4 regions of the Clostridium lapidicellarium genome follow, and region 2 is predicted to be linked to each of the others. Evidence: riboswitches for the same ligand, from Rfam matches in the RefSeq annotation. Region 2 holds a riboswitch; each other region holds the start of a gene.
The links. Region 2 has a riboswitch for S-adenosylmethionine ahead of AB8S09_RS10465 (homocysteine S-methyltransferase family protein). Riboswitches for the same ligand answer to the same signal wherever they lie in the genome.
Positions count from the first base shown of each region.

Region 1: another riboswitch for S-adenosylmethionine. It lies ahead of AB8S09_RS04385 (M20 family metallopeptidase); the one in region 2 lies ahead of AB8S09_RS10465 (homocysteine S-methyltransferase family protein).
Region 3: another riboswitch for S-adenosylmethionine. It lies ahead of AB8S09_RS13415 (amino acid permease); the one in region 2 lies ahead of AB8S09_RS10465 (homocysteine S-methyltransferase family protein).
Region 4: another riboswitch for S-adenosylmethionine. It lies ahead of metK (methionine adenosyltransferase); the one in region 2 lies ahead of AB8S09_RS10465 (homocysteine S-methyltransferase family protein).

Region 1 is NZ_JBGFFE010000003.1:157,516-165,890, forward strand. Features, by position in the region: gene AB8S09_RS04360 (M20 metallopeptidase family protein) at 1-836, opposite strand, end outside; gene AB8S09_RS04365 (cell division protein FtsA) at 869-2,878, opposite strand; gene AB8S09_RS04370 (MetQ/NlpA family ABC transporter substrate-binding protein) at 3,088-3,918, opposite strand; gene AB8S09_RS04375 (methionine ABC transporter permease) at 3,947-4,627, opposite strand; gene AB8S09_RS04380 (methionine ABC transporter ATP-binding protein) at 4,644-5,720, opposite strand; SAM riboswitch class I at 5,892-6,000, opposite strand; SAM riboswitch class I at 6,144-6,260, shown strand; gene AB8S09_RS04385 (M20 family metallopeptidase) at 6,329-7,528, shown strand; gene AB8S09_RS04390 (gamma-glutamyltransferase family protein) at 7,612-8,375, opposite strand, start outside.
Region 2 is NZ_JBGFFE010000015.1:2,449-10,823, forward strand. Features, by position in the region: gene AB8S09_RS10445 (hydroxymethylglutaryl-CoA lyase-like TIM-barrel protein) at 1-1,160, shown strand, start outside; gene AB8S09_RS10450 (aconitate hydratase) at 1,196-3,133, shown strand; gene AB8S09_RS10455 (isocitrate/isopropylmalate dehydrogenase family protein) at 3,158-4,162, shown strand; gene AB8S09_RS10460 (O-acetylhomoserine aminocarboxypropyltransferase/cysteine synthase family protein) at 4,244-5,527, opposite strand; SAM riboswitch class I at 5,644-5,765, opposite strand; SAM riboswitch class I at 5,886-5,991, shown strand; gene AB8S09_RS10465 (homocysteine S-methyltransferase family protein) at 6,089-8,375, shown strand, end outside.
Region 3 is NZ_JBGFFE010000025.1:6,731-15,105, reverse strand. Features, by position in the region: gene metK (methionine adenosyltransferase) at 1-1,100, opposite strand, end outside; gene AB8S09_RS13415 (amino acid permease) at 1,123-2,514, opposite strand; SAM riboswitch class I at 2,580-2,691, opposite strand; SAM riboswitch class I at 2,780-2,894, opposite strand; gene AB8S09_RS13410 (PLP-dependent cysteine synthase family protein) at 2,979-3,893, opposite strand; gene AB8S09_RS13405 (S-ribosylhomocysteine lyase) at 4,324-4,803, opposite strand; gene lepB (signal peptidase I) at 4,891-5,424, opposite strand; gene AB8S09_RS13395 (cation diffusion facilitator family transporter) at 5,513-6,385, opposite strand; gene AB8S09_RS13390 (SbcC/MukB-like Walker B domain-containing protein) at 6,470-8,375, opposite strand, start outside.
Region 4 is NZ_JBGFFE010000002.1:209,385-217,759, forward strand. Features, by position in the region: gene AB8S09_RS02980 (sulfite exporter TauE/SafE family protein) at 431-1,351, opposite strand; gene AB8S09_RS02985 (ComF family protein) at 1,537-2,217, opposite strand; gene AB8S09_RS02990 (hypothetical protein) at 2,190-3,191, opposite strand; gene recD2 (SF1B family DNA helicase RecD2) at 3,175-5,412, opposite strand; gene metK (methionine adenosyltransferase) at 5,545-6,720, opposite strand; SAM riboswitch class I at 6,791-6,901, opposite strand; tRNA gene AB8S09_RS03005 (tRNA-Tyr) at 6,959-7,043, opposite strand; tRNA gene AB8S09_RS03010 (tRNA-Val) at 7,078-7,153, opposite strand; tRNA gene AB8S09_RS03015 (tRNA-Tyr) at 7,173-7,257, opposite strand; tRNA gene AB8S09_RS03020 (tRNA-Thr) at 7,262-7,337, opposite strand; gene yyaC (spore protease YyaC) at 7,594-8,127, shown strand; gene AB8S09_RS03030 (rod shape-determining protein) at 8,139-8,375, opposite strand, start outside.

The DNA.
Region 1 (8,375 bases), on a different contig from region 2:
CCCTTTGTAACTTCTATAAGTCTTTTTTTCACGTAAGATCTGTGTTCACTCTTCATGGTCCTTATGATTCCAGAAAGTGTGGCTTCATCGGGAATTATATTTTGTGCTGTTCCTCCATGAATGGAACCTACTGTAAGTACAGCCGGATCCACGGGGGGAAGTTCTCTGCTTACGATTTCCTGGAGGGCCAAAACCACGTGGCTTGCTATAACTACAGGATCAATTCCCATATTTGGTCTTGCACCATGAGCTCCCAGACCCTTTATCTTTATGGTGAATGGATTTGAAGCTGCATTTACCACTCCAAATTTCAAACCTATATCTCCAACTTCTATATTTTCCTCCACATGGAGGCCTATTACCCTGTCTACTTTCGGATCTTCAAGTATGCCTTCCTTTATCATTATTTTTGCACCGCCTGTAGTTTCCTCGGCCGGTTCAAAGAACAATTTAACATTTCCCTTAAGTTCGTCTTTTACATCATTTAAAATTTTTGCCGCTCCAAGTAAAATGGTGGTATGGGCATCATGTCCGCAAGCATGCATCCTGCCCTTTACCTGTGAATGATAGCTGCAATTTTTCCTGTCCTGCAGGGGTAGGGCATCCATATCAGCCCTTATGCCTATGGTTTTATTTCCATTTCCCCTTATTATGGCACATATTCCCGTACCTGCGGTCTCCCTATATTCTATATTCCAGGATTTCAAAAATTCCTTTATTTTTCGGGAAGTTCTCTTTTCCTCATACCCCAGTTCGGGATACATATGAAGATCCCTCCTGACATCAACAAGCTTCTCCTTCATAGATTTTGCAATTTTTAAAAAATCTTTATCCATATAATCAATATTTACCTCCAATGAATTTGGAATTATTCCCATCCTACTTCTATTACGTCCCCATCTGAGAGGGCGTCATAATAACCTGCATTTTCACCATTCAGGCGCAAAAATAGCTTTCCCCTTACTCTAGTTAAATCAAATTCTATATGGTTAAATATATCTACAAATATATATTTCCTTTTTCCTGTGAGTACCACGTTTTTCCCATTTGCAACTACAGTTATCTCATTAGCAGCAGCTTTTAAGTTTTCACTTTCTGTTTTCGGTTCTTCCTTTTTAGACGGAGAATTTTCAGTTACCCTGTAGATCCTGTCCCCTTCATTTATTATATAGTTTTTGTCTAATTTTTCGCCGTTCAAATAATATATTAAATTATCTTCATCGTCATTATCCGAAAAATATTTTTCATAATCTCCGAGGGTTTTGGGAAATGCTATGTTTACATTATCCCCTTCATTTATATAACTGTCAATCTTAACTTTATTTCCGTCTATATATGCCAGGGGTTCTAAATTTTCTATTATGTCGTTTACAAAAAAACTTATGGAATAAACTTTTTGTACATAGTCTGTAATTTTAGGTGCAGCTTTCTTACCATTTACTGCATACTTTATTTCTATGTTGTCTCCTTCTTTAACCTTATCATCCATGGTCTTTTTCAAGCCGTTTATAGTTACCTCGGCATTGGAAGCCAGGGTTCCAAAAGCCACCCTTTTAATATCGTTTAGTACAAATCTTATATTTTGACCGTTTTTACCTATAAGATTACCGGGATCTACACCGGCCTGCAGCATGACGTCCATTACAGTATGGTTATGGGAATTAAACAGACTCACTACATTTCCATTCAGAATAACATCTACAAATCCATGTCCCAATCTCCTTATAGAAACCAAAGCTATACCCAAAACCGTCACCCCTGCACTTCCAAGAGAATTGTCCCTGCAGACGCAGTCCTGTACCGAATGTCTGTCCTTTATTGCAATTCTGTTAAGCGGCAGATTCAATTTTTCAGCTATAAAATCTTTCAACTTGGGAGTATGCGCTCCTCCTCCTACCAGAAAAACCGCACTGGTCGACCTTCCTCCATTCAATTCCACAATGCTTTCACCAATTTCATCTGCTATTTTCTTTACGGCAGGACTTATCAGCTTCACTACATCTTTGGAAGCAATTCTATTTTCCATTCCTAGAACATCTGTATAAGTTATATCCTTCACTTTACCACATTGCTTCTTTATTTTTTCACCTTTATTGAAATCCACCATATATTTTTGCGATATTATTTCAGTAATTTCATCGCCGGCCTGAGGTACCATGCCATATGCACTCACGGTATTCTTGTCGCTTATAGCTATATCAGAAGTTCCCGCCCCAACATCAACCAAAGCCAGATTCAAAAGTCTCAAATTTTGGGGTAAGGCAGCTTCCATAGCCGCTATAGGCTCCAAAGTCAAATTCACCACCTGAAGTCCCACTTTTTCCATGACGGAATATAAACTGTCAATTACGGAACGTGGTAAAAATGTAGCTATAATCTCCGCCGATATTTTTTCCCCTCTCTGATACATAAGATTCCCTATGAGGTAGTTATTCAGATAATACCCCTTTACACTGTATCCAACACAATACAGCCTTCCTTTCGTATCTTCATTCACCTTTTTTTCTGCAGATTTTACTGCAGTCAATTCCAGACTTCTTATAGTATTTCTGTCTATTTCCTTATTATAGTCAATTTTCATTTCTTCCTTTACGGACACAGTTCTCAAAAATCTTCCTGCAGCAGCTATTGACACATTTTCCAATTTTATATGTAAATCCTTTTCTATTTTATTTTTCACTGCATTTACCGCGTTAGCCACAAGACTTACATCGTGTATCTGTCCGTCAATCATGGCTCTTTTTTCATGTTCCACATAGTATTCGGATATTACAACGAATTTTTTATCTTTAACTATACCTGCAGTGCCTATTACAGATCTCGTCCCTATATCTAGTGCAAAGACCACGTCCTCTGGGTTTAACTCTTTCAAATCCATAATGTTTACCTCTTTTTTCATAGTTTAAGGTGTCATAATATTGGCGGGAACATACTCCTCCGCCTAAAATTATTATAAATAATTATAAAATATTTGTAAAATATAAGTCACCGATATGTATAGGCGCACGAAAGTGATTATTGGATTTATATTAGGATAAAGAAAACGCCGGCCATGATTATATGCCGGCGGATCAATATTAGTTATTTCTAAAAGACAGGAACTTCTGCACCTTTGTAGGTTTCTTTTATAAGCTGCTTTATCTCATCAGTCTGATAAGCTTTGACTACTTTTTTATAAGTAGCATTATTTTTGTCCTTGTCTCTAGCTACAATTACATTTATATATGGTTTTGCATTTTTACTTGATACATTCTCCAGATAAATTGAGTCCTTGACAGGATTAAGCTTGGCATCTATGGCTACACCGCTGTTTATTATGGCTGCATCAACATCTTGAAGCGTTCTTGGAATCTGAGTTGCAGCAAGTTCTACAAATTGAATTTTCTTTGGATTTTCCGCCACATCCTGAATTTTAGGCAATAGTCCAACTCCTGATTTCAATTTTATCAAGCCTGCATTCTGAAGCAAGTTCAGCCCTCTGCCTTCATTTGTAGGATCGTTGGGGATAGCTATTTTTGCACCTTCCTTGATATTTTTAAGAGATTTTATTTTCTTTGAATATACGCCGAGTGGTGCGAGTACAGTTTCACCTATAGAACTGATTTTCAGATTGTGTTGAGATTTAAATTTATTGAGGTACGCATAGTGCTGAAATGAATTCAAATCAATTTCTCCTTCGGAAAGTGCCATATTAGGACGTACATAATCTGTAAAACTTACAATTTGCAGATCAATATTTTCCTTTGCCAGATTTTGTTTGACCTTATCCCAGATTTTATGATCATCACCGGTTATACCTATTTTAACCACCTGCTTTTTATTACTGCCAGTAGCCTGTCCTGTGCTGCTTGAACCGCAGCCTGCCAAAACTCCCAAAGATAATACAATTGTTAAAAATAATCCTAAAAATTTTTTCATTGTTAAAGACCTCCCTTAGTTCATAAACTTAATGTGTTGTCAATCTTGATAAAGTATCTCCTATGAATTGAATGACATTTACAATAATCAAAAGCACAATTATAGTAGCTACCATGACATCTGTTTGAAAATACTGGTATCCATAACGTATAGCAAAATCACCAAGACCTCCCCCTCCTACAGTACCGGCCATAGCGGACAGACCGATAAGGCTTATAACTGTTATTGTAAGGGAATGAATAATTCCAGGTAATCCTTCGAGGAGCATTACCCTGAATATTATTTCAAAAGGACCTGAACCCATTGACTGTGCTGCTTCAATTACTCCATTATCCACCTCAAGCAGTGACGATTCAATTTGTCTGGCAATGAAAGGCGTACACCCGAATATAAGTGGTACTAAAGCACCTTTTGTGCCTATGGTAGTTCCTGCCAAAAGCCTTGTGAGGGGAATTATGGCCGCAAGAAGGATAATAAATGGTATGGACCTGAAGATATTTACTATCTTGCCAAGTATACTGTTGACAACTTTATTCTCCAATATGCCCCCTTCTCTTGTCACAACCAATGTTATTCCCATTATTGTCCCGACTATTGTCGATATAATTCCCGAAATGGCCACCATGTAAAATGTTTCAAATATTGCTTTTATCATTTCAGGATATAGATTTACTAGATTTGGCGCTATTTTTGCTAGAAATTCACTCATTTTATCACCTCAAAGATTAATTGTTGCCAACTTTCAATTTGACATTGTCCTTTTTTTCATCCAGGTATTCCACCTTTATATTATTTTCTTCTAGATATCTTATCGAGCTGTCTATTCCCTCAGTTGTGCCGTTTAATTCCACAACCAGATTTCCTATGGGAACATTTTGGATAATCTCTATATTTCCAAATAGTATACTGGCGTCTACCTTAAACTTTCGGGAAACTTTTGAAATAAAGGCTTGGGCAGTTCTCTGGCCTGTAAAAGATATTTTAACTATGCTTTCCCCCTCGGTTATCTGTTTTAATTTTCCCAAAGAATTTTCTTTCCTGAGAAAATCATATATTTTGTCATAATGGAACAGAGAAGATATAAATTTTTTAGTTATAGGAGCTTTGGGGTTCGTAAACACATCTATTATATTTCCCTGTTCCACTATTTCACCAGAGTCTATAACAGCCACTCTCTGGCATATTTCTTTTACTACCTCCATCTGGTGAGTTATAACTACTATGGTCAATTTCAATCTATCATTGATACTTTTTAAAAGCTTTAAAATCGATTGAGTTGTCTGCGGATCCAGAGCCGATGTGGCCTCATCACATAAAAGCACTTCTGGATCATTGGCCAGGGACCTTGCAACCCCGACTCTCTGCTTTTGTCCACCGCTTAACTGTGATGGATACATCTTTATCTTGTCACTTAATTCAACCAATTTCAAAAGGTTATTTACCTTTTTTTGTATGTCTTTTTTGCTAAATCCCTTTCCCTTCAGCGGATAGGCTACATTTTCAAATACAGTTCTATTTTTCATCAAATTGAAATTTTGAAATATCATTCCTATTTTTTCTCTACTCTTTCTCAGATCCCTGGAGGATAAATGAGTGAGATTTTTCCCATTTACAATCACCTCTCCGGAAGTTGGTTTTTCCAACAGATTTATACAGCGAATCAAGGTACTCTTTCCTGCCCCACTATATCCTATAATTCCAAAGATCTCACCCGCCTTAACATGCAGGTTGATATTTTTTAAAGCCTGAACCTTACCGGTTTTATTCTTATAAACTTTGTTGATATTCTTTAGCCATATCATTCTTTTCACTCCTTTAGAAACAGTAATTTCATATATCAAGATGCATTTGTATTACCGAATGAATATTACCAATATTTTTAAAATAATAGCTTTTGAATAAAATAATATATCCCCTTCCAAAAGAAGGGGATATATGGAATAAAAAAACCCTCGGAAGGGTTTTTATACCTTTCCTCATCTTTCAGAACAACGTTCTGCTGGATTTAGCACCATCACATAACAGACATATGTGGTTGCTGAAACTTCAACGGGCCAGTCCCTCAGTTTCTCTCGATAAGGATATGTTAAATTTTTGTGACTTACCTTATATGCTAGATTATACAACTTATTTTCATTATGTCAATATCTAATTCAAAATAAATTTTTTTGTTGACAAAATTCATTTAAAGCTCTATTATGATTATTGATAAATTTAATAAAAAATTCTTATCCAGAGAGGTGGAGGGACAGGCCCATTGAAACCTCGGCAACAGACTTTGTTTTAAAAAGATACTGTGCCAATTCCAGCAGGTTTGTTTTTACAAACTTGAAAGATGAGAAGGGAATCATCCATCTCTTCTTTATCTCAAAGAAGATTTTTTTATGTTCAAAAAAGAGGAGGATTATTCATGAAAACAGGATATATCAAGGATTACCAAAAGGATATAATAAATGAAATTGAAAACAAGAGGGATGTCTATATAGATATGAGCCATCAAATACACGACCATCCTGAAATAGGAAATCAGGAAATCTTTTCTTCCGGATTACTTGTAGATACTTTGGAAAAAGAGGGCTTTTTTGTAAAAAAAGCTTTAGCCGGACATCCAACTTCTTTCATAGCGAGAAAAAAATCTCGTAAAGGTCCTGGTACGGTTATTGGACTTCTAGCAGAATATGACGCGCTTCCCAACTTAGGACATGCTTGCGGTCATAATATCATAGCTTCAGCAAGTACAGCTGCAGCTATATCGCTGTCGAAACTTATAGATAAAATTGGTGGAGAAATTGTGGTATTTGGCACTCCTGCCGAAGAAGGCGGTGAAAACGGCAGTGCAAAGGCAAGCTTTGTAAAGCATAATCTATTTGAAGGCGTAGATGCATGCATGATGATTCATCCTTCCAATAACAATTATGGAACAGTTAAATCCCTGGCAAATGATCCAATTCAGTTTGAATTTAAAGGAAAAGCCGCACATGCAGCAGCTTGTCCTGAAAAAGGGATAAATGCCTTAGACGGGGTAATCCAGTTGTTTAATGGAATAAATGCTTTAAGACAGCACGTTACAAGCGACGTGAGAATACACGGCATTATAACCGACGGCGGATCTGCACCAAACATTGTCCCAGACTATGCTAAAGCTAAGTTTTTCATACGTGCCTCCAAACGGAGTAGCTGCAATCAAGTAACAGAAAGAATTAAAAATGTCGCCAGAGGAGCAGCTCTTATCACAGGCGCTAAAGTCAACATAAGCTTTTTTCAAAATAAAATAGACAATTTTCTAGTCAATAATACGTTTGATAAAATATTTGAAGAAAATTTAAACCTGATCGGGGAAAACTTTATAGACGAAATTCCCGAAGGGCTTGCCTCGACAGATGCAGGCAATGTAAGCCATGTAGTTCCCACTATTCATCCACATATAAAAATAGGCAGCAGCAAATTAGCGGCTCACACTCCTCAATTCAGGGAAGCTGCCATATCAAAACAGGGAGACGAAGCTCTTATAATTGGAGCCAAGGCATTGGCATTAACAGGTCTCACTCTTCTTACAGATAAAGGCAGGTTGAATGAAATAAAAGATGAATTTAACAGGCAGCATTCTTAAAAATATTTACAACTTTTACACTTCGGAGATAGATCTGTACAAAAACAAATCTGTCTCCACAATTTATTTTGGCATCAAATTGTTTACCAGGAGTATATAACGCCGTCGCCTCTCCAATCTGTGCCTCCGAATAGAACTCCAGCTTCATTTCTGAATATTATCTGTCCTCTCCCAAATACATCGGTATTAATTTCATAATTTACATAATGACCTTTTTCATATAAACTTTCTGCCAGATATGGTTGAAACTGCTTCTCAAGTTTTACATTTTTCCCCGAAGTCCAGAACCACCTTGGAGAGTCTAATGCAGCTTGAAGATTCAATCCAAAATCAATAATATCCATCAGAACCTGGATATGTCCCTGAGGCTGCATAAATGCCCCCATAACCCCAAAAGGCCCTACCGGTTTATTATCCTTCATCAAAAATCCTGGAATTATGGTATGGTATGGTTTCTTCCCAGGTTCAAGAGAATTTATATGATTGTGATCAAGCGAAAAACTATTTCCTCTATTGTGCAGGGCAATGCCTGTCCCAGGTACAACCAATCCGGAACCGAAACCCATGTAATTGCTCTGTATATAAGAAACCATATTTCCCTCACCATCTGCAGTGGCGATGTAAACAGTTCCTCCATCCATATTTTTGTATATCTTCGGCATAAAAGCAGTTTTCCCTATTTGCTTTCTTCTTTCCTCCGCGTAGGACTCTGACAATAAATCTTCTATATTGTTTTTCATCTTTTTCGCATCTGTGATATACTTTAAAGAATCTTCAAAAGATAATTTTACGGCCTCAATTTGCTTGTGACAAGTATCAGCAGAATCTTTTCCCTCAAATTTAAATC
Region 2 (8,375 bases):
TAATAAGAATTTTTGATTATCTTCATCAATTGGATAATAATTCTGGTATAATTAAACAGACAGAGTTTTTTTTATATACAGAAAAAGACAGAAAGGCAGCTGAGACATGTATTGAAAGAGGTTATAAATTTCCTGAAGTGACTTCATGGATAAGAGCCAATAAGGAAGATTTTAAACTTGTGAAGCAGATGGGGATTAAAGAAACTGGAATGCTTATGTCCTGTTCAGATTACCATATATTTAAAAAACTCAAGATGACGAGGCAGGAGGCTATGGATATGTATTTGGACATAGCTCGGGAAGTCTTGAACAGCGGAATTTATCTGAGATGTCATTTGGAGGACATTACCAGGGCTGATTTTTATGGATTTGTAGTCCCGCTTGTGACCAAGCTGATGGAACTGTCTCGAGAGGCGAACATCCCTGTAAAAGTAAGAGCTTGTGATACTTTGGGACTGGGAGTGCCCTATGGCGGAGTAGCTGTTCCGAGGAGTGTTCAGAAGATTATTTACGGACTTAGGACTATCTGTGGAGTTCCCTCTGATTTAATAGAATGGCATGGACATAATGATTTTTACAGTGTAGTAGATAATTCCGCGACGGCTTGGTTGTATGGAGCTTCTTCTGTAAATACTTCTTTGCTGGGAATAGGTGAAAGAACTGGCAACTGTCCACTGGAGGCAATGGTGTTTGAATATGCACAGCTGAAGGGCAACACGGGCAATATGGATTTACATGTCATAACGGAATTGGCCGAATACTTTAGCAAAGAGATGAAGTACGATATACCTACAAGGACACCTTTTGTTGGAAGGGAATTTAATGAAACCAGGGCAGGAATACATGCGGACGGAATGTTAAAAGACGAAGAGATCTACAATGCTTTTGACACAGATAAAATTTTGGGAAAGCCAATTGTGGTAGCGGTGAACCAGTATTCAGGGCATGCTGGAATTGCAGCTTGGATTAATACTTACTACAAATTAAAGGACAGCGATAAAGTTGACAAAAAAGACAAGAGGGTCAATAAAATAAAATTGTGGGTAGATGAACAATATAAATCAGGAAGAACTACAATGATAGGTAACAATGAACTTGAACTTCTAGTTAAAAAATTAATGCCAGAAATTGTAGAAAAAAAAGAAGAGAGAGCTAGTTGATTAAACAATATATTTATAGAAATGAGGGATGCAATGTGGGATTGAACGCAGCAAAAAAAATAATAAAGAATCATCTGGTTAAAGGTGAAATGGTTCCTGGCAGGGAAATTGCAATAAAAATAGATAGAACTCTTACCCAGGATTCTACAGGCACTATGGCCTACCTTCAGTTTGAAGCACTTGGAATAGATAGAGTGAAGACAAAAAAGTCCGTGGCTTTTATAGATCATAATATGCTTCAATCGGGTCCGGAAAATGCGGACGACCACTTGTACATTCAAACTATGGCGAAGAAACACGGCATATATTTTTCCAGACCGGGAAATGGGATATGTCATCAAGTTAATTTGGAGAGATTTGGAGTGCCGGGAGATACCCTTCTGGGTTCTGACAGCCATACTCCTACGGCAGGTGGTATAGGAATGCTTGCCATCGGTGCAGGTGGGCTTGATGTGGCAGTAGCCATGGGCGGTGGAGAGTATTACTTGAATATGCCCAAGATAGTAAAGGTAAATCTAGAGGGCAAATTGAGAGAATGGGTTACAGCAAAAGATATAATTCTAGAAATGCTAAAGAGACTTACTGTTAAAGGCGGGATCGGAAAGATATTCGAGTATGTGGGAGAAGGTGCAAAGACGCTGTCCGTCCCTGAGAGAGCAACTATAACAAATATGGGGGCAGAACTCGGTGCTACCACTTCGATATTTCCCAGCGACGACGTAGTCTATAAATTTTTAAAGGCACAGGGAAGGGAAAAAGATTTTTCCTGCGTTGAGCCGGATGAAGATGCGGGCTACGATGAGGAAATGAAGATAGATTTATCTTCCCTGGAGCCTATGGCTGCATGTCCGCATAGCCCTGATAAAGTGGCTGCTGTTTCTGAACTGGAAAGTATAAAAGTGAATCAGGTGTGTATAGGAAGTTGTACCAATTCATCTTATGTCGATATGATGAAAGTTGCAAATATTCTAAAGGGAAGAACTGTAGATGAAAATGTCTCACTTACAATATCACCTGGTTCAAGGCAGGTTCTGAATATGTTGTCTAAAAATGGAGCTTTAGGTTATATGATAGGTGCAGGTGCGAGAGTATTGGAGAGTGCCTGCGGACCCTGTATAGGAATGGGGCAGTCACCTGCTACTGATGCTGTATCTCTTAGAACTTTCAATAGAAATTTTGAAGGAAGATCCGGCACTAAATCTGCAAAGGTATATTTGGTAAGCCCGGAAGTTGCAGCTGTTTCCGCATTAACAGGCCATATCACGGATCCAAGGTGTTTTGGAAAGCCTTATGAAATTGACATGCCCAAAGAATTTTTAATAGATGACAATATGGTGGTCAAACCAAGTGAGAATGGAGATAATGTAAAAATAATGAGGGGACCTAATATAAAGCCATTTCCAAAGGCAAAGCCTCTGACTGACGTGATAAGCGGAAAAGTTCTCACGAAGGTAGGAAACAATATAACTACAGATCATATAATGCCCTCTAATGCAAAGTTATTACCTTACAGATCCAATATACCGTATTTATCCAATTACTGTCTGACACCCTGCGATAAAGATTTCCCTTCAAAAGCGAGAAAAAATTCAGGAGGCTTTATATTGGCGGGAGAAAATTATGGACAGGGATCCAGCAGGGAACATGCCGCACTGGCTCCACTTTATCTGGGAGTAAAGGCGGTATTTGCCAAGTCTTTTGCTAGAATTCACAGACAAAATCTCATAAATAATGGAATAATTCCCCTGGCTTTTAAAAAACCTGAAGACTATGAAGATATAGATGTGATGGATGAACTTGAGATGGTAGATATGTTTGAACAAATTGACAGTGATGTGATTGTAGTAAAGAATAAGACTAAAAATAAAGAGTATAATATGTCGTTTAATGTTACCCAAAGGCAGAGAAATATGATAAAATATGGTGGACTGTTGAATTTAATGAAAGAGCAGCATTTGAAGTTGAACATATAGATAATTAAGGGGGTAATTTATTTCATGAAGAACAGACATAAGATAACTCTTATTCCCGGCGACGGTATAGGGCCGGAGGTTAGTAAGGCGGCGACAAAAGTTATAGCTGCCAGCGGCGTTGATGTAGATTGGGAAGTAGTTGAAGCCGGGGCGGCGTTTATAGATAAGTACGGCACTCCCATTCCTGAGAAGGTTATTGACAGTATAGAAAAAAACAAGGTAGCACTGAAAGGACCTGTGACCACACCGGTGGGCAAGGGATTTAGGAGTGTTAATGTGACTTTGAGAAAAAGGCTGAATTTATATGCCAATATAAGGCCCATAAAGACTTATAAAGGTGTAGAATCCAAGTACAATGATGTGAATTTGGTCATATTCAGGGAAAATACAGAGGATCTTTATGCGGGAATAGAATTTATGGTGAATGATGAAACGGCGGAAGGCGTGAAAATAATATCCAAGAATGCCAGCAGAAGAATAGTAAAGGCAGCTTTTGAATATGCAGTTAATAATGGCAGAAAAAAAGTAACTGCTGTTCATAAGGCCAATATAATGAAATTGTCAGATGGGCTCTTTTTGAGAACAGCTGAGGAAGTGGCCCGTGATTACAAAAATATAGAATTTGACAATGTAATAGTGGATGCCATGAGTATGAAATTGGTACTGCATCCTGAAAAATATGATGTGCTTGTGATGCCTAATTTGTACGGCGACATATTGTCAGATCTGGCATCTGGGCTTGTTGGAGGACTTGGATTGGTTCCCGGAGCTAATATAGGAAAAAATCAAGCTATATTTGAGCCTGCACATGGATCGGCCCCTGACATTGCGGGACAGAATAAGGCAGACCCTACAGCTATTATACTGTCTTCGGTTATGATGCTAAATTATTTACATGAAAAGGAAGCTGCAGACAGAATTGAAAGGGCAGTGGAAAAGACGCTTGAAGAAGGAAAACATAAAACTCCTGACCTTGGAGGGAATTCGACTACTGACGAGTTTACAGATGAAATAATTTCAAATTTGTAAAATAAAAAACTATCTCCACATCAAATTGTAGGGATAGCCTTTTATAATTAAATTATATAAAAAGATTAGGAAGTTGTCTAATTAAGCTTTTGCAAGGGCTTGGTCCAAATCATATATTATGTCATCTATACTCTCTACGCCAATCGAAAGTCTTATGAGATCAGGAGTTACTCCTGCAGCTTTCTGTTGTTCTGCGTTTAGTTCTGCATGAGTTGTACTTGCCGGGTGAATTACCAGTGACTTCGCATCTGCCACATTTGCAAGTAAAGAGAATAACTTGACACTATTTATAAATTTCTTTCCAGCTTCAAATCCACCTTTTATTCCGAAAGTAAATATAGAACCTGCTCCCTTTGGAAAATATTTTTTAGCCAGTTCCCTATATGGACTTCCTTCCAGTTCAGGATAGTTTATCCATGAAACCTTTGGATGTTTGCTTAGAAATTTAACTACCTTTCTTGTATTTTCAACATGTCTTTCAACTCTTAGTGAAAGTGATTCAAGTCCGTTGAGGAAATAAAATGCACTTTGAGGGCTCAATGTGGCACCGGTATTTCTCAAAAGCTGCACTCTTGCTTTTGTAGCAAATGCGGTAGGACCTTGATCTGCATATACAAGTCCTCCGTAACTTTCGTCAGGTGTAGTGAAGTCAGGGAATTTTCCGCTTGCCCTCCAGTCGAATTTTCCGCCATCAACTATGACACCGCCTATGGTAGTTCCATGTCCACCTATGAACTTGGTTGCAGAATGAACAATTACGTCTGCACCCCAGTCTATTGGTTTAACAAGATAAGGAGTCCCAAAAGTATTATCTACAATAAGTGGTATTTTATTTTCGTGTGCTATTTTTGCCACTGCTTCTATATCCAATACATTTATTCTTGGATTTCCTATGGTTTCAGCATAGACGGCTTTTGTATTATCTTTGATTGCTTTTCTTATGTTTTCAGGATCGTCGGGATCTACAAATGTCACGTCAATTCCCAACTTTTTCAAAGTGACAGAGAACAGTTCGTATGTTCCACCATAGAGAGTGCTGGCAGAAACTATATTGTCCCCTGTATTTGCCACGTTCAATATGGCATATAATATTGCCGCCAAGCCTGATGCTGTAGCAAGGCCTGCACTTCCGCCTTCAAGAGCGGCTATTCTTTTTTCAAATACATCTTCTGTTGGATTCATTATTCTTGCATATACATTTCCGGGTTTTTTCAGCTGAAAGAAATCTGCAGCCTCGTCAGCGTCTTTAAATACAAAGGATGTTGTCTGGTAGATTGGGACCGCCCTTGCTCCTGTTGTTGGATCAGGCACTTGTCCTGCATGTACTTGTAGAGTTTCAAAACCTAATTTTCTCTTTTCACTCATATTTATTTCCTCCTCATATTTTGATGTATCAAACATTTTTGGACGAAACTTCTATTTAAATTGGCAAAATAAAAAATCTTCCTGCCGATGAGATACAAGAAGATTTTTCTTCATGCTCCTCATCTTTCAGACTACATGCTTTTGCATATGTCTGCTGGAATTAGCACCGTTGAATGGAAATGATCATTCAGGTTGCCGGGCATCATAGGGCCAGTCCCTCAGCCGCTCTGGATAAGAAGTTTCGTATTTGATTAAGAAAATCATAACAGAAGATTATATAACTTGTCAAGAGAAAAATGAAAAAAATAAAAAATTTATACATTTGACAATTTTGGTTTTAAGTATTAATATTAAAATATTCTTATCAAGAGAGATTGAGGGACAGGCCCTGTGAAATCCGACAACCGGCAGTTACGTATCGGTGTCAATTCCTGCAGAATAGAATTAATTCTGAAAGATAAGAAAGATTGCTTTTTATAGATGAAATTGTAAGCTGCTTTCCTTGTCTTGGGAAAAGCGGCTTTTTATATGCAAAATTGTATTTGAAAAGGGGTGGAGTAAATGAAATTTAAAAATCTACTGAGTAAATTTGACAAAAAGTTCATGTTATTTGATGGGGCTATGGGAACTATGCTTCAAAAATCAGGGCTTCAACCTGGAAAACTTCCGGAAATCTTAAATGTGACCGATGCGGAAGTTATAAAACAGATACATAGAAAGTATCTGGATGCAGGGGCGGATATAATAATATCCAATACTTTTGGAGCCAATGAACTTAAATATAATTCTTCAGATTATACTATAGAGGATATTATTACAGCCGGGGTGAAAATTGCAAAAGAAGAGGCCGGGAGAAAAGGAAAATTGGTCGCATTGGATCTAGGTCCAATAGGCCAGGTTATGGAACCAACTGGAAATTTAAGCTTCAAGGCAGCGTATAAACTGTTTAAAAATCAGGTTGTTATAGGTGAAAGAACAGGAGCGGATTTGATCCTAATAGAAACCATGTCTGATCTGTATGAAGCTAAGGCAGCTGTTCTTGCAGCTAAGGAAAATTCATCTCTTCCGGTATTTTGTACAATGACTTTTCAGAAGGATGGCAGAACTCTTATGGGTACTGATCCTAAAACCATGGTAGTTGCACTTGAGGGTTTGGGGGTAGATGTCCTCGGAGTAAATTGTTCTCTTGGACCAGCTGAACTTCAGGGAATTGTGGATGAAATATTAAAGTATTCATCCATCCCTGTTTTAGTTCAGCCAAATGCAGGACTTCCGAGATACGACGGCAGAAATACGGTTTATGATATAACCCCTGAAGAATTTTCAAATAATATAGTAATCATGGCTAAGAAAGGAGTCAGGATTTTTGGGGGCTGCTGCGGTACAGATCCTGAATTCATAGAATCTATTGTAAATGCCCTTAAATTTATGAAACCTCTTGATATAAGAGAAAAGGGCTATACTGCAGTCTGTTCTCCTACTAAAACTGTTTTTATAGGGAAAGGGATAAAGATTATCGGGGAGAAAATAAATCCCACGGGACAGGAAGATTATAAGAAAGAACTGATAGAGGGAAAAGTAAATTATATAAAAAAGCAATCTGTTGTCCAGGATAATCAAGGAGCTGATATATTGGGGTTAAATGTAGGATTGCCTGAAATAGATGAACCTTCTACGATGAAAAAAGCTGTAAAGGCAGTTCAAGAGGTGGTTCAGCTGCCTGTTGACATAGATAGTCCCAACCCAAGGGCCCTAGAAGCTGGAGCCAGGATATACAACGGAAAACCCATAATAAATTCTGTCAACGGGAAGAAAAAAGTTATGGAGACTGTATTTCCGATAGTCAAAAAATATGGAGGATGTGTAATAGCTCTTACTATAGACGAAAATGGAATACCAAATAATGCAGAGGACAGGGTTTCAATTGCAGGTAAGATAATAAAAACTGCAGCTTCCTATGGTATAAGTAAAAGAGATATAATAGTTGACTGTCTGACACTTACTGCATCGGCACAGCAGAAGGAAGTCATGGAGACAATAAAAGCTGTAAAACTTGTAAAGGAAAAATTTGGGGTTAAAACTGTTCTGGGAGTGAGCAACATATCCTATGGACTTCCGAGAAGATGTGTATTAAATAGGACTTTTCTTGCTCTGGCGCTTAATGCAGGTCTTGATCTTCCGATAATGAACACACAGGATCAGGGAATGAAAGATATTATAGCGGGATTCCAGGTCTTAACTGGGATAGACAAAGAGGGAGAAAATTATATAGGTGAATATGGATCTAAATCTAATTCTCCAAAGGTAAAATGCAGTGAGACCGATAAAAAATTGAATGATGCAATTATTGAGGGTATGGGAGAAGAAGCTGCAAGGATTACATCCAGTCTTTTAAAAGTTGAGAAGCCTGAAAATATAGTGAATTCATATATAATACCGGCTCTGGATGAAGTTGGAAAAATGTATGAGTCGCAGGATGTGTTTTTACCCCAGCTTATACAGTCTGCAGAGACTGTGAAAAAATCATTTGAAATAATAAAGAAAAAAATATTGAAAGATGGAAAGAAAAGTATAAAAAAAGACAGTATAGTACTGGCTACTGTAAAGGGCGACATACATGATATTGGAAAAAATATAGTAAAGGTACTTTTGGAAAACTACGGATTTGATGTAATAGATTTGGGCAGGGATGTGGATATAGAAAAGGTAGTTGGTACTGTGAAGGATAGGGATATAAAACTTGTAGGGCTCAGTGCACTTATGACCACCACTGTGCCGAATATGAAAAAGACTATAGATGCTTTGAGAGAAAATCAGCTTAAATGTAAAGTTGTAGTAGGCGGGGCAG
Region 3 (8,375 bases), on a different contig from region 2:
CCATAGGCAGCTGTTTTCCTATATATTGGCCTTCTGAGATCCAAATCCCTTATGATAGCAGCAGGCCTTAAATCAAATATTTTATTTACTATATTGACTATTTTCTCATCAGACACTTTCCCTGTCCCAAAAGTATCCACACTTACGGATACAGGTCTCGCCACACCTATTGCATAGGCAATTTCAACTTCTATCTTATCTGCCGTGCCTGCTGCTACCAGGTTCTTAGCTATCCACCTTGCTGCATAAGCTCCGGATCTATCAACTTTTGTAGGATCTTTGCCTGAAAAAGCTCCGCCGCCGTGTTTTCCAAATCCGCCGTAGGTATCTACTATTATCTTTCTTCCCGTAAGCCCCGAATCAGCTTCAGGTCCCCCCTTTACAAACCTGCCTGTAGGGTTTACCAGATATTTTGTATTATTATCTATAAACTTTTTAGGTAGTACTTCCTTTATGACCTTATCTATTATATCTTTTTCAATCTGGTCGTGTCCTATATTTTCCTCATGCTGTGAAGATACTAAAACTGTATCCACACTGACAGGTTTTTCGCCTTCATACTTTACCGTGACAAGGGTTTTGCCATCCGGTCCCAGATAGGGAATAATGCCCTTCTTTCTGACATAAGCCAATCTTCTTGAAAGTTTATGGGCCAGTGATATTGGAAGCGGCATATATTCCGGAGTTTCATTTGTGGCAAACCCAAATACCATTCCCTGATCTCCTGCACCTATAGCCTCTATATCATCTTCTTCTCCTCGTTTTGCCTCCAGGGATCTATTCACCCCCTGTGCAATATCTGAAGACTGTTCATCTATGGATGTTATGACAGCGCAGGTACTGGCATCGAACCCAAATTTCGAACCTGTATATCCTATTTCTGCAATGGTTTTTCTAACTATCTTTGGTATATCCACATAAGCTTTGGTAGATATCTCCCCAACCAGTAGCACAAGTCCAGTATTTACGACTGTTTCACAAGCTACTCTGCCATACTTATCCTGCTCAAGAACTGCATCTAGTACTGCGTCTGATATCTGATCACAGATTTTATCAGGATGTCCTTCTGTAACTGATTCTGATGTAAATAATCTACTCATTTTAATTCCTCCAATTTATTTTTTATTTAATATTTTCATTTGCATATGATAATTTTGATTTTTTGCCGTGAAGTAATTTATATATTCCCACCATCAACACCACCCATACAGGTGCAATGTAAAGTACAACCCGAGTAGCAGGCAGAAATCCCATCGTGACAACAATAGCTAAAAGATAAGCTATGGTAATATATGAAGAAACAGGGTAAAAAGGCATTTTGAATTCAATCTCAGCATCTTTTCTGGATTTTTCCCTGCGAAATTTCAACTGGGTTACAAGTATGGTACCCCATGCAGTTAAAATAGCTATGGTCGTTGCCGAGGAAATATATGTAAAAAATTTTTCTGGCATAAAATAATTTAAAATTACCGCAATCAGTGCCACAATTATACTAAAGAGTGTACCTACATAAGGTACCCCGGATTCATTCAGTTTTCCAAATATTTTGGGAGCATTGTTGTTCAATGCCAAGCTGTAAAGCATTCTCCCGTTTATATACAAGGCACTGTTCATTCCGGAAAGAGCAGCTGTCAGAATTACAAAATTTATAAATGAAGCAGCTGCAGGGATACCAACTTTAGAGAATACCAGTACAAAAGGGCTTCCGTTTAATCCTATTTTATTCCACGGATAAAGTGCCAACATTGTTAAAACAGAACCTACATAAAAGATAAGTATTCGCCAAAATACGTCATTGATGGCCTTGGGTATGGACTTTTTCGGATTCTGTGCTTCTCCTGCCGTTATGCCAATAAGTTCCACTCCACCAAATGCAAAAGTCACAAACACAAACGAAAGCATAAATCCCTTAAATCCGGTGGCAAAGAATCCTCCATTTTTCTGTAAATTAGAAAATCCAACAGATTGTCCACCGTTATTAAACCCAAATAATATGATGAGCATTCCAAAAATAATCATGCATATTATTGTAACAACTTTTACAAGTGCAAACCAGAATTCAAACTCTCCGTACATTTTAACACCAATCAAATTAACTGCAACAAGTATCAATAAAAATATGAGTGCGGTGATCCATTTGGGAAATTGAGGGATCCAAAACTGGACGTACACTCCCATGGCAGTGAGCTCTGCCATGACAGTAGCAGTAGCCTGAAACCAATATGTCCAGCCCGAAAAAAATCCTGCAAAATTTCCCAGGTAACGCGTAGCATAGGCGCTGAAAGATCCTGAATTCGGTTCGTCAACAGCCAGCTCCCCCAAAGCTCTCATAATGAAAAAGATAAATATTCCACCTATCAGATACGCCAAAACTATGGCAGGTCCACCAGTTTTAATAGCATCTGCAGATCCATAAAACAATCCTACACCTATGGCTCCTCCGATAGCTATCATCTGAATATGTCTGTTCTTCAGATCCTTTTTTAATGATCTACTGCTTCTATAATTGTCCATTTTTATTTATAACCTCCAAATAATAAAAAAATCTATATGTGAGAAGGCATATAGATTTCTACTGCTTCTCATCTTCCAGGTAATACCTGCTGGAATTGGCACCGTGATATACAAAAACTATATATACAGGTTGCCGGGCGTCATAGGGCCAGTCCCTCAAACCACTCTCGATAAGAATTACACTATTTAATTTTATATGGATTTATTGATCGATTGCTAAAAAAAACTTCCCGTGAGAAATCACAGGAAGTATAAATTCCGCTACCTCTCATCTTTCAGGTAATACCTGCTGGAATTGGCACCATTAATTGTACAATTGCATTTGTACAACCGGTTGCCGGACATCATAGGGCCAGTCCCTCCGCCTCTCTTGATAAGAAAACCTATAAATATTATAAATTATTTATATTTAACTTATATTCAATATACAATTCTTTATCCATTTTGTCAATAGAAATTTTTTATTATTCATATAAGTTTTTGCTGAAATATCTGTCGCCCCTATCTGGAAATATAGTAACTATATTTCCCCTGTCTATGGTATCGGCCAATTTCAATACTGCTGCAAGTGCTGCTCCTGAAGAGGAACCAACTATGAGCCCCTCTTTTTTCGCCAAATCCTTTACCAGCAAAAAAGCTTCTTCATCATTTACCTTTATAACTTTATCCACAAGCTTCAAATCCATAGTATCAGGTAAAAAATCATTTCCTATACCTTCAATGGCATACCCATGCTCTTCAGTGCCGCCGCCCAGGGTAGATCCTTCCGGATCAGCCAGTATGGCCTTTATACTGCTGTCCTTTTCCTTTAGATATTTTGCCACACCCGTAAAAGTTCCACCACTTCCCGCTCCTGCAACAAAATAATCAATCTTTCCCTTTAGCTGTTCATATATTTCAGGCCCCGTAGTAAGATAATGAGCCTCAGGGTTATCGTTGTTTTCAAATTGACCCAGAGATATGGAATTTGGTATTTGTTTTAAAAGTTCCCGGGATTTCTCAATGGCACCCCTCATCCCGTCCTTTTCCGGAGTGTGGATAATTTCCGCCCCCAGTGCTCTCATAAGAACCTGTTTCTCTACAGAAAATTTTTCAGGTACCGCAAATATCACTTTATATCCCCTATTCAAGGCTCCCATTGCAATACCAAGTCCGGTATTGCCTGCTGTAGCTTCAATTATAGTATAACCTTTCTTAAGTTTCCCCGCCTTCTCTGCTTGTCTTATCATATAATATCCAATTCTGTCCTTTACACTGCCGCCAGGATTGAAATTTTCAAGTTTAGCATATACATTGATTCCATCCTTCAAATTAAATCTATTCAGCTTCAGTATGGGTGTTTTACCTATCATTTCCTTTATGTCGTCAAAAACTTCCATAATAAAAATCTCCTTTGAAATTTTATTTGATATTTTTCAAGTTCCGGAATTTTGAAAAATAAAGAGCTCCTGCCTCTGTACAGAGGCAGGAGCTTGTTCCCGCGGTTCCACTCTGTTTATATAATATAAATCGCATATACACAAAATAAAAATACGATAAATAAAATAAAACTCTTATTGGTACAATCATACCTCAACATTTTAACGGATGTACCCGCTGAAATCTACTTCACTCAGGTTCGACTCAGTGCTCCAGGATGCACTTCAATCACCTCCCGCTAGGACTTCCTCACACCACATGGAAATTCTCTCTAAAATAGCATTGTGTAATCTACTCTTCCCATCATCACATTCAATATAATTTATATTTTGATGATACTACATAAATTCCAATTAATCAAGTAAAATTTAATATAAATTTTCTACACGATTACTTTGGATAGTTAAGCCTTTTATCTGAAATATTCGTCAGAACTTCCTTGAGAAATCTATTTGCCCAATACTTAGCCATGGGAAGATTCATATCCAAATAATTCCCGCAATCTTTTGGCGCAGCACCTGGTATATCTCCTTCAAAATTTAATATAAACTTATACATTTCCACCAATAGGTCCACAATATCCCTTGACTTGTAATCTCCATGTAGGATCAGATAAAATCCTGTTCTACAGCCCATAGGTCCGAAATATACGGTTTTCTTTCCATAAACACTGTGGTTTCTCAAGAAAGTTGCCCCCAGGTGTTCAATAGTATGAACCTCAGCAGTGTTCATAACAGGTTCGTCATTGGGGCTCGTCATTCTTATATCAAATGTAGTCAAAACCACATCTCCAAATCTATCCTTTCTAGAAACATAAACACCAGGTATCAATTTTAAATGATTAACAGTAAAGCTTGAAATCTTATCCATTATAATATTGCCTCCTTGAATTTAATTATATATTATAAAATTTAAAGTGCAAGACACAAATATCAATTTAACAAATTCCATTTGTAATTATTTAAAATAGTTCATATTCTTAAAAGGATACACTCTTAAAATCACATGTCCCTTAACATCCTTCAAATTTACAGGCCCTATTATTCTGCTGTCAGTACTATTTTCCCTATTATCTCCAAGCACAAAAACATAACCTTTGGGCACAATATACTCCGCGGCAGCTGAATTGCCTTCAGTTACAACTTCTTCCGGAAGATAATTTTCAGTGAGAACTTTTCCATTTAAATAAACCTTTCCGGACTTTATCCCAATTCTATCTCCGGCTATTCCTATAACTCTTTTTATATAGTTGTCTCCATTTTCATCATGAGAGTTGAAAACAACCACTTCGCCTCTATTTATATGTCCAGTTTCAGTACTTATCTTTTCCATAAATATAATATCCTTATCGTTAAAAGTCGGCTGCATGGAAGGTCCTATTACATCAGCCCGAGCAAAGACATAACTTTTGCATACAAATGCCAGTCCAATAGCCAAAATAATGTAAAGAGCATATTCTCCAAACTTCTTAAAAAATCCCTTATCTTTCACAATATCACGCCCCTTCAACTACTCTCATTATAACAAAAATTTACCACATTTCATATTTTAATCTCAAACTTCAATATTTACATATCTTCTATTTCAAATACGGCTCCACATGTATAATTGCATATTTTATTTCAAATTTCGCCTTCAACATACTCTCTATCTTTTCGGTTATTCTGTGACTTTCAAGTACAGTAAGTCCAGCGCTGACGTCTATTACAATGTCAAGTAAAATATTATTTCCATGCACTCTGGCTTTTATATCCTCAACACTTTTTACACCTTCAATCTGATTTATACTTGCAATTATGCTGTCCAGCTGTTTGCTGTCGAAACCATCTGTCAGGCTGCTGGCGGATTCCTTAAAAATTCCTACGCCCGTCTTTATTATCAATATGCCCACTATTACTGCCGCCAGCGGATCTATCCATGTCAATCCAAACTGCGAGGCTATAATTCCACAGGCAGCACCCAAGCTGACCCACGCATCCGAAAGATTGTCCTTTGCCGCAGCCATCAGAGCAAGACTCTTAATTCTAACTGCCTCCTTTTTATTATACCTGTATACTGCATATACCAATATGGTACATAAAATGGAAACCACTGCAGAAATCATATCCGGGGCCTTGGTCTTGAAAAATACAGCCGAATATACGGAATTGTAAAAGACCTCGACTCCAACAGCTATCATTATCAGAGAGGCAACCAATGTAGATACGGTTTGTGCTCTCAGATGGCCGTAGGCATGATCTTCATCGGCAGGTTTTCTCGATATTTTAAGCCCTATAACAATGGCAAGTGAAGCTATTATGTCAGTAGAATTATTGATACCATCTGCAAAGAGAGCCCTGGAATGAAAAATATATCCTACAAAAAGTTTAAACAGGGATAAAAATACATATACTGCAATATTCACTTTAGTTCTTTTTTCGGCAACCTTGATATCCTTATAATCCTCTTCCATTTATTTTCTCCTAATTATATCTTTAATTATAATCTATAATTGTATTTTTTCCAGCTCATCATTTCGTATCCCTAAGTCTTAAAATCAATCCAGTTCTATCCTGATTTTACTTCCGCCCATGCCAGACTCGGCCGGAGTAACTATAAGCTTTGCAGGCATTCTTTCCTTTATAGAATCAAGATGGCTTATTATACCTATAGACAATCTATCATTGTGAATTTTCTCCAGTGAATCAATAACTATTTCAAGCAAATTTTCATCCAGTGTACCAAAGCCTTCATCTAGGAAGAACAATTCCAAAGGTGCCCTGCCTTTCAGTTGTATTTGTGAAGATAATGCAAGTGCCAGCGACAGTGAAGTTACAAAAGTTTCACCTCCCGATAAAGTGGATGCATCTCTCTTTTTGCCCCCATTTTTATAATCTCTTATAAAAAATCTGCTGTTTTCATCAACCTCCAGGCCATAAGCTCCGCAGGTAATTTCCCTCAATTTTCTGTCTGCTTCCAGAGATATATATTTAAGCTGATTGCCTGCAACAAATTCAACAAACTTTTTACCTTTGAACAATTTTTCAAGATCATCCAAAAGCGCCAATTTGTGTTCAACTTTTTCCTTCTTTTTTAAAATATCCTTCAATTGGGAAAGTTTCATATTCAAGGAATTGACTTCTTCCTGCAATTTAATTTTACTCTCATACGAATTTCTCAGCTGAAAATTTTTCTTGTCTTTGATATCCTGTATTTCAATCCACTGCTTTTCTGTCAAAGTCCCTTCCCCTATTTTCCCGCGTAAGTTTTCTATGGTACCTTTCAATTTAACAAGTGAATTCCTATATTGCCCTATCTTTTCATTAAGCCTGTCTATTTCAGATTTCCCTATTAAATTTTCCTTAACCTGGCTAGTATTCTCAAAACTCTGTTCCTTTAAAACTTTTTCAAGTTCTCTATCTTCATCAGATTTTCTCTCGCTGAAGCTCACCAAATTACTCTGGCAGGCTATTATCCTGTTTTTATATCTGTCGTATCTTATGTGCATTTCTTCACTGTCTTTTTTGATCTCAGCATACATCATCTCCACTTTCTTTACATATGCCGATATCTGCTTACTGAGATATTCAAGCTCTGTTTCCTCTCCTGCTTTATTTTTTATACTTCTTTCCCTCTCAACTATATTTTTATTTTTTTCCTGAAATTCAGTCTGCTTTCTACTCAATTTTTCCTTTACATCTGCAATTTCACTGCTAAGTATTTCTCTCTGGGATTGAATTTTAGCAAAATCATCCCTGAGTTTTTCTACCTCAATTTCCAGGTCGGCTTTTTCCCTTTCTCTTTCAATTATTTCATTTTTTTTGCCTATGAAATCTTTAACAGACAATTCAGTTTTCAGTGCACACAGTTCTTTTTCCTTTATCTTAAATTCTTTTTCTTCTTCTCTTAAACTCCGTCTGAATTTATCCAGTTGTATTTCATTTTGTTTCCGTGCTGAAACAATTTTATTGTATTCTATATTCAAAAAATTCTCTTCTTCTTCCAAAATTTTTAACTTTTTATCAAGTTCAGATTTGTTTATATCAAATTCATAGATCTTATCTTTAAGTTGAGCAAATTTATTCTGCATGACATCTGCAGGAGTCAATTTAAAATTTTCTCCAAGTTTGCAGAGTTTTTTACCGTTTTCCTCCAAAATTCCCTTTTCTGAATCAATATTCGTCTTTATTTTTATTATCTCCTCGGATAAAATTTTAATCTTGTTTTGTTTTTCCTCCAAATTCTTTTTCAATTCATTCACAGGTTCCATGTCAACTTCATTTAAAACACTCCCTCCACGATATACAGAACCGCACACAGGACACAAATCACCCTCTGACAGCGTATTTCTCAAAACACTCACCATATTACGCCTTTCAAAGCTTTTTAACTTTTCTTCCAATTTATAGGCTTCAGATTTCAAAGTGGACTCCATACTGGATTTCTCTCTTAACTTTTCCGTC
Region 4 (8,375 bases), on a different contig from region 2:
ATTTAAGCCCTGGATTTTTTATATCCTATTTAACTATTGTAATTTATATGTAAAATTATATTGGGTAAAATATCACCTTAAGTAAATACTAAAGGATAAAATTTACTGTGCCTGTGCTAAATAGACACATTATTTTACATGAAAAGTATTAAATTAATAAAAATACCATAAATGAGTATATTTTTTGCTTTAACTATAATATAATGATAAGGTATGTAGGTGAGAAATTACAGAGAAATTGTAAATTCACAAAATCATGTTATACGAGAAAGAACTTATATACAAACAAGTAACTTCTTCCAAAAGTTACTTGTTATTTTCTTTTTCAGGTTTGTCTATATTAACTTTGACATCTAAATTCAATACTCCGGTAATTGAAAGCACTACAAATACACAAAAAGAAAAAGTCCATTCATATTTAGCTTTAATACTAAAATAGAAGTATTGTACCTGCTGCTACAGGAACCATTACCATTGCAAACTTCAGGATAGGTTCCGGAAGCCGTTTTGTAAATTTTGCTCCTATGTAGGAACCTATCATGGTTCCTGCAACTACCTCAAGTAAAAGCTTTATGTTGAGGTACCCAAGGCGATAGTACCCAGCTCCTCCTGCAAGGGCTATAGGTATTATTATAAGCATTGTTGTACCGGCAGATTTCCTCACAGACATACCCATTATAAACAAGAGTCCTATCTGTATGAAGGAAGCCGAACCTATTCCGAATATGCCGGATATTGCACCACATATAAAACCTATTCCAGCACAGTAGACCCAAAATTTAGTACCTTCTGGAATATTGTCGTAATTCATGCTTTCCCCCCGCCTCGAAACAATAGCCATTCTAAGCCATAATATGAGTGCTGATAGATAAAGCATGCCAGAAGTCATCCATTTCAGATCATCAGGCGATATAAAAATAGAGCAGTTGGAACTTATCCAGGCACCAGCTGCTCCAAATATACCTGTTGTAATTCCCACTTTTAATAGTATATTATTTTCTCTGTAATGGCTTACAGTGCCCGATATCGAAGAGAATATCATTGCGGCAAGAGCTGTACCAAGAGCTGTGTGTATGGGAAATCCAAATATTACGGTAAGTATGGATATTATAAATCCTGAACCACCTGCCCCTACGAATCCAAGCACCATGCCCACTAAGAACATGGTAAATATAATTTGTATAACCAAAATCAAGACACCCTTCTTACAAGTTGTAAACTTCAATAATATTATTTTACCACTTACAACCAACTTATTGAATAATAAAGAAAGCACAGCAACATATAAAATGCTGCTGTGCCGTACTATCAGTACAATTGTCAGGCTAGCTGACCTGGCCTTTGACCCCACACTCGCCTGCTGGAATTTTCACTACCCGGACTTAACCTCTCATTACTAACCCTCTCGCATATCTAACGGCAGGACTTACTTCTAAGCCGCACCATGCTCATCAAATATTTTATTTAATTTACGTGGATCGTTTTGCCTGCGGCTGGCATCGACTTTCAGCCACAAACCTAGCCTGACTATTAAAATTATACTCTACTTTTTGCGCCAGTCAATATGTCAACTTTTTTTGCTCCACTTTTCAAAAGTTCAAGACTGCAATAAAAAACAGTGGCACCAGTTGTTATAACATCATCCACCAATAAAACACTTTTGTCATTGATGAAATGGTTATCAAACACCTTAAAGCTTCCCTCAATGTTATTCCACCGTTCCTTCTCATTCAATCCTATTTGATCCTTGGTATCTTTGATTTTAGTCAGGCAACTCACAACAGGTTTTCTAAAATATTTTCCGAGGGTTTTTGCTAAATATTCACTTTGATTATACCCTCTTTTTTTAAATGACTTTTTCGTCATAGGAACATAGGTCAATACATCAAAGGATATATCGTTGCTATGTATGGTGTCTTTCATATAGGAGGCTATGACATTTCCCGATCTAAAAGAGCTTTTGTATTTCAATTTTATTATAAGCTCCATCATGGATCCCGAATAGTATGAGCTGCTGTAGCATTTAAATTGGTGACAACCTTTTCCAATTTTGAAACTGTCTTTACAGATTTTTATATTATTTTTACATGATTTACATATATATCTATCATTATACAAATCACTTTTACAGAGAATACATTTTTCATCTCCACAATATATCAGTTCCAATATGCAATCCCATAAAAAGCTTAAATTTTCAACAAATCCATGTCCCATGCTTCTCTATTAAAGTTGCTGGTTATATCCTTGGCCTTCCGCATATCTTCCGTCTTCAAATTGGCCACCATTATAACCTCTCCCTTTGAATTTTCTCCACCTCTCTTTACGTTCCCACACAGATAGACAAATTTTTTATAATCAAAACTCGTATTGTCTGCAAAATACACCATCACATTTGAATTTTTTCCACAGGATATAACTTCATCAAAACTATCTGTTATCAGTATTGAATTCTTCATTGGATAAAATTCCTCTCTATTAATAGAACAAACAATATTTTTACATAAATTTCTGCAATAATTGTATATATACGAATAAACATTTGTTATCTTCAATTTATCTGGAACGTATATTACAACTCCTGTATTTTTACTCAATGACCATTTTAAATAGTCATATACCACGAACGGAATGTCTCTATTCATGTCAAATCTGGTAAGTACAGTTCTAGGCTCCACTATAGGCCCCCCCTCCGCAAGAGGGAAAAACAATTCCTCACCATTCCCGGATATATTTTCTATGGAATATACAATTGCTTTACCATGTCCGCACATAAGCCTGTGGATCAAGTCAATTACCTCATATTTACCATGCAATGGGAAGCTATTTATATCATCATATATTATCAATTGAAATTTTTCCCTTAATTTAAGTGCATTGCAGAAGTTACATACTTTAAATAGACAGTTTGCATTATTTTTTCCATCTTTTACATAGGTATAGCCCTTAAAATCCGTATATTTTTTTATATTGTTTATTATGTCAACGTTGCTGGGTTCTTCTTCTGTAACATAGAGCACATCTTTATTTTGCCTTGTATATGCATTGATAATGTCCATAAAGATCCTTGTAGAATTATATGGAGGAGAAATAACATTTAAGATTTGTCCACCGGAGTTATTCCACTTTATTATTTCACCTGCCGTATCCTTTATTTTATTGGTAAAGTTCATCTCATTCCAAGGTAACATTTGTTTCACTCTCCATTATATCCATTATTCGATGTTTTAATAGGGAATATCTTTCAAAACTTCTATTATTATTTATCATAAATTTTAAAGCATTCAGATCTCCTACCAGTACAACCATCTGCTTCGCCCTGGTTACAGCAGTATACAAGAGGTTTCTGTTCATAAGCAAAGGCGAACCCATGAACATTGGAAGAATAATTACTGGGAATTCACTGCCTTGACTTTTATGTATAGTTATTGCATAGGACAATTCCAATTCATCCAGATGCATGCTGTCATATATGACTTTTTTATCCTCATCAAAAATAACAGTCAATGTATTTTTATCATTGTCTATATCCTCAACATATCCAAAATCGCCATTGAAAATTCCCATACCTTCCTCTGAATTTTGTTCTGAAATTCCAGTCCATTTTAAAGAATAATCATTTTTTATCTGCATTACCTTGTCACCTGTTCTAAATACAGCGGCTCCATTCCTTTTTTCCTTCTTTTCAGAAGATCCCGGGTTTAGCACCTTCTGTAATTTTACATTTAGATTTGACACACCTAAAATACCTTTTCTCATGGGAGACAATATTTGAATATTATGCATTTTATTCCAGTCTTTATTGAAATTGGGCAGTCTTCTGTTAATTAAGTCTATTATCGTATTCATTATAGCCAGAGGTTCCCTGCACTTTATAAAATAAAAATCCTTGAATTTCTTATTCAAAATTGGCATTTTCCCAGAATTTATTCTATGGGCATTTACTATAATCATACTTTCTTTCGATTGTCTAAATATTTCTTTCAACTTAACTACTTTTATGCAGCCGCTGTCTATAAAATCCCTTAGTACATTTCCCGGTCCCACTGAAGGAAGCTGCTGCGCATCTCCCACTATTATAAGCCTTGTTCCAACTGAAATGGCCTTCAACAGGCTATTCATGAGCATTATATCTATCATGGAAGCCTCATCTACAATCACAACATCACATTGGAGAGGTGACTCTTCACTTCTGGAGAAAAACATAGCTTTTTCATCGCTTTCCACTCCCATATCAAGTAATCTATGTATGGTCTTTGCCTCCCTCCCAGTGGCCTCTGACATTCTCTTCGCCGCCCTACCGGTAGGTGCTCCCATAAGGACTTTATAATTTGCCTTTTCAAATAGTTGAATTATACAATTTATAATTGTGGTTTTGCCCGTACCAGGTCCGCCAGTTATTATCTCTACACCATTTTTTACAGCTCCCTCAATGGCTTCCTTCTGAGAAGGCGCAAATTCAATGCAATTTATTTTTTCAAATTTTTCAATTTCTCTATCTACATCAAAGTTTATATCCTTATAATTTGCAAAAGCTAAAGTCAAAATTTTTTTAGTCACACTTAATTCACAATAATAATATGTCATTGGAAATACACAGAGTTCACCACCGCACTGTTCCAGTTTTATTTTTCCGTTTATAGAATTTTCATACAAATTCTTTTCAAGTTCCTTTTCAGTCACACCAAGTACATCTTTACCTTTTTCCATAAGCCTGCCTATAGGCATATAGGTATTTCCCAAGCTACAAAATTTATTTACCACATACCTTATTCCACTCTGTATCCTGAAATCAGAATTTTTTTCTATTCCAAGGCTGCTAGCTATTCTGTCAGCTGTTTTAAAGCCTATTCCGGCAATTTCTTCTGTAAGTATATAGGGATTTTCTTTTACCTTACGCACAGAATCGCCTCCAAATTTTTTGTGTATTTTCACACATTGATTTGGAGTTACACCATAAGTTTGTAAAAAAATCATTATATTTCGTATTTCATTTTGTTTAGAATATGATTTTGATATTAAAGCTATTTTTTTCTCTCCTATGCCCTCAATTTCCCTTAATCTATTTATGTCATCATCCAGTACATGAAGAGTATTCTCTCCAAATTTCTTTACTATTTTTCTGGCAGTAACAGGTCCTATGCCGGATATAACTCCAGATGCCAGATATCTCTCTATACCAGTAACGGTGTTAGGTGTTATTTCCTCACAAACCTGAACTTTAAACTGGCGTCCAAAATGGGGATGCTGTACCCATTCTCCCAGGACTTTCAGATTCTGTCCTTCAACAATATAGGGTATGCATCCTACTATAGTTACCGTATTTTCTTCTTCTTTCATTTTAGCAACTACATATCCATTATCCTTATTTTGAAATATTATATCCTCTATAATTCCCTGTAAATCCTGCATAGAATCTCTCCCAATTAAATAACTATCAAATTCTATATCTCTGAATACAATTATAACACATCAATTTAACTTTAAAAAAGAAGTGCTGTAAAACTATTTTTAAAAATAATTTCAAGGCACTTCCCTTTATATCTAAATATATTTTCTTATTTCGTCAACCTTATCTAATTTCTCCCAAGGCAAATCTATATCCGTCCTGCCAAAATGTCCATAGGCTGCAACCTGCCTGTATATGGGTCTTCTTAAATTCAAATCTTTTATTATAGCAGCAGGTCTCAAATCAAATACCCTCTTCACTATATCAACTATTTTCTTTGCTGGCAATTTTCCTGTACCAAAGGTATCCACATTTATGGACACTGGTTTTGCCACCCCTATAGCATAGGCAAGTTGTATTTCTAATTTATCCGCCACGCCTGCAGCTACCAAATTCTTTGCCACCCATCTTGCAGCATAAGCAGCGGATCTATCTACTTTAGTCGGATCTTTTCCTGAAAATGCACCGCCGCCGTGTCTTCCATATCCGCCATATGTATCCACTATTATCTTTCTCCCTGTGAGTCCCGAATCTCCCTGGGGGCCTCCAACCACAAACCTTCCTGTAGGATTTATAAGATATTTAGTATCTTTATCCAAAAATTTGGATGGTACAACTGGTCTTATGACATTTTCAATTATATCTTTTTCAATCTGCTCTTTAGCTTCCCGTTCATCATGCTGGGCAGATACCACTATATTGTCAACCCTAATCGGTTTATCATCTTCATATTCTATGGTTACTTGGGTCTTGCCGTCCGGTCTCAAATATTTCAATGTACCGTCCTTTCTAACCTGTGCCAGCCTCTTTGCCAATTTGTGGGCCAAACATATGGGCATAGGCATGTATTCAGGAGTTTCATTAGTTGCAAATCCAAACATCATACCCTGATCTCCCGCTCCTATGTCATCTATTTCCTCCATCTGTCCACTTTTAGCCTCCAGGGATTTGTCAACTCCCAAAGCTATATCTGATGACTGCTCATCTATAGAAGTCATTACAGAACAGGTATCACAATCAAATCCATATTTAGCTCTGGTATATCCTATTTCCTTTACGGTCTTCCTTACTATTTTAGGAATATCAACATAACAATTAGTTGATATTTCTCCTATAACTAATATCATTCCTGTAGTAGTGGCAGTTTCACATGCTACCCTGCCATAAGGATCCTTCTCCAATATGGCATCTAGAATAGCGTCTGAAATCTGATCACACATTTTATCCGGATGTCCTTCTGTAACTGATTCAGATGTAAATAACTTTCTCACTTTCAATACCTCCACATCATGTAAAAATAAAAGCCTCTTCCAATAAGAAGAGGTTAAATAATTAACAGCTCTCTTATCTTGCAAATCACGTTGCAGGAATTGGCACCTTGGTAAATTTAAAAATTTTCCCTGGTTGCCGGGTTTCATTGGGCCTTTTTCCCTCCACCTCTCTGGATAAGAGTTTTTTACGGTAAGCTTACAATATTCACAAAATAAAAAACACTTTTCAGTGCTCTTGTGGTGGAGGAAGATGGATTCGAACCATCGAAGTCACTGACAACAGATTTACAGTCTGCCCCCTTTGGCCGCTCGGGAATTCCTCCACATATTGTACTGATATAGAATTCATTATAAAAATGGTGGGCACAACAGGGCTCGAACCTGTGACCCCCTGCTTGTAAGGCAGATGCTCTCCCAGCTGAGCTATGCGCCCGTAATCTTAACATCATTATTGGTGGAGGAAGATGGATTCGAACCATCGAAGTCACTGACAACAGATTTACAGTCTGCCCCCTTTGGCCGCTCGGGAATTCCTCCACATTGGTGCTGGCAGTAGGCTTCGAACCCACGACCTACTGATTACAAGTCAGTTGCTCTACCAGCTGAGCTATGCCAGCACATTGTAATAAATACAACGATGTTTAACGTTTAACGTAGTTTAGTATACATTTTTATAAGGTTATTTTCAAATTTCATATTCCATTGAAATTCAATATTAACTGCTTATTTCTCTTTATAACTCAACATCTCTTTTAAAATCATATACATATAATTTAGATCTAATATTTTACATGAGTCAATCATATAGATTATATATAGTGTACCCCATAAATATTATCATAAGCACTGCATGCATAAAAGAAGGTGAATGTATTGAGTAAAATAAAATCAAATTATAAAAACCCGCTGGCATACTACGACTTAGCTTATTTCTTGAAAGATCATATAAATAAAGATAACATTATAGTGTGCATCGGCACAGACAGATACATAGGAGACTGCCTCGGCCCCCTAGTAGGTACCCTGTTAAATCGTAAAAATTTCCCACTTCCCGTCTATGGCACAATCTCAGAACCAATACATGCTTTAAATATTGAAAATAAATTAAACAGCATAAAATCACTTCATCCCCACAACAGTATCATAGGAATTGATGCCTGTCTGGGCGAGATTGAATCCATTGGTGAAATACAAGCAAGAGATTTTCCCGTACACCCTGGTAAAGGGGTGGGAAAATCTCTCCCAAACGTAGGAGATTCATCAATAATAGGGATAGTTGATTCAAACAATAGTGAAGGTATATTCAGCAGCAGCAGTAATATACGTCTAAATCTAATCCTAAATATGGCTGAAGTAATACTTCATTCACTAATTCATTCATATTATCTCTATAATCACAAAATGTAGCTATGACATATTTAATCTATCAAGGTTATGTCATCACCTGTAAAAACGACTTCCATCTTATCCAAATATCCGAGAACCTTTCCCGTACCCAAAGCCACACAGGATACTGGATCTTCAGCTACATACACGGGGACACAGGTTACTTCCTGTACTAAATCGCTCAAACCATTTAGCAAAGCCCCTCCTCCAGTCATGACAATTCCCTTTTCAGCTATATCTGCAGACAGCTCTGGAGGAGTTTTTTCCAA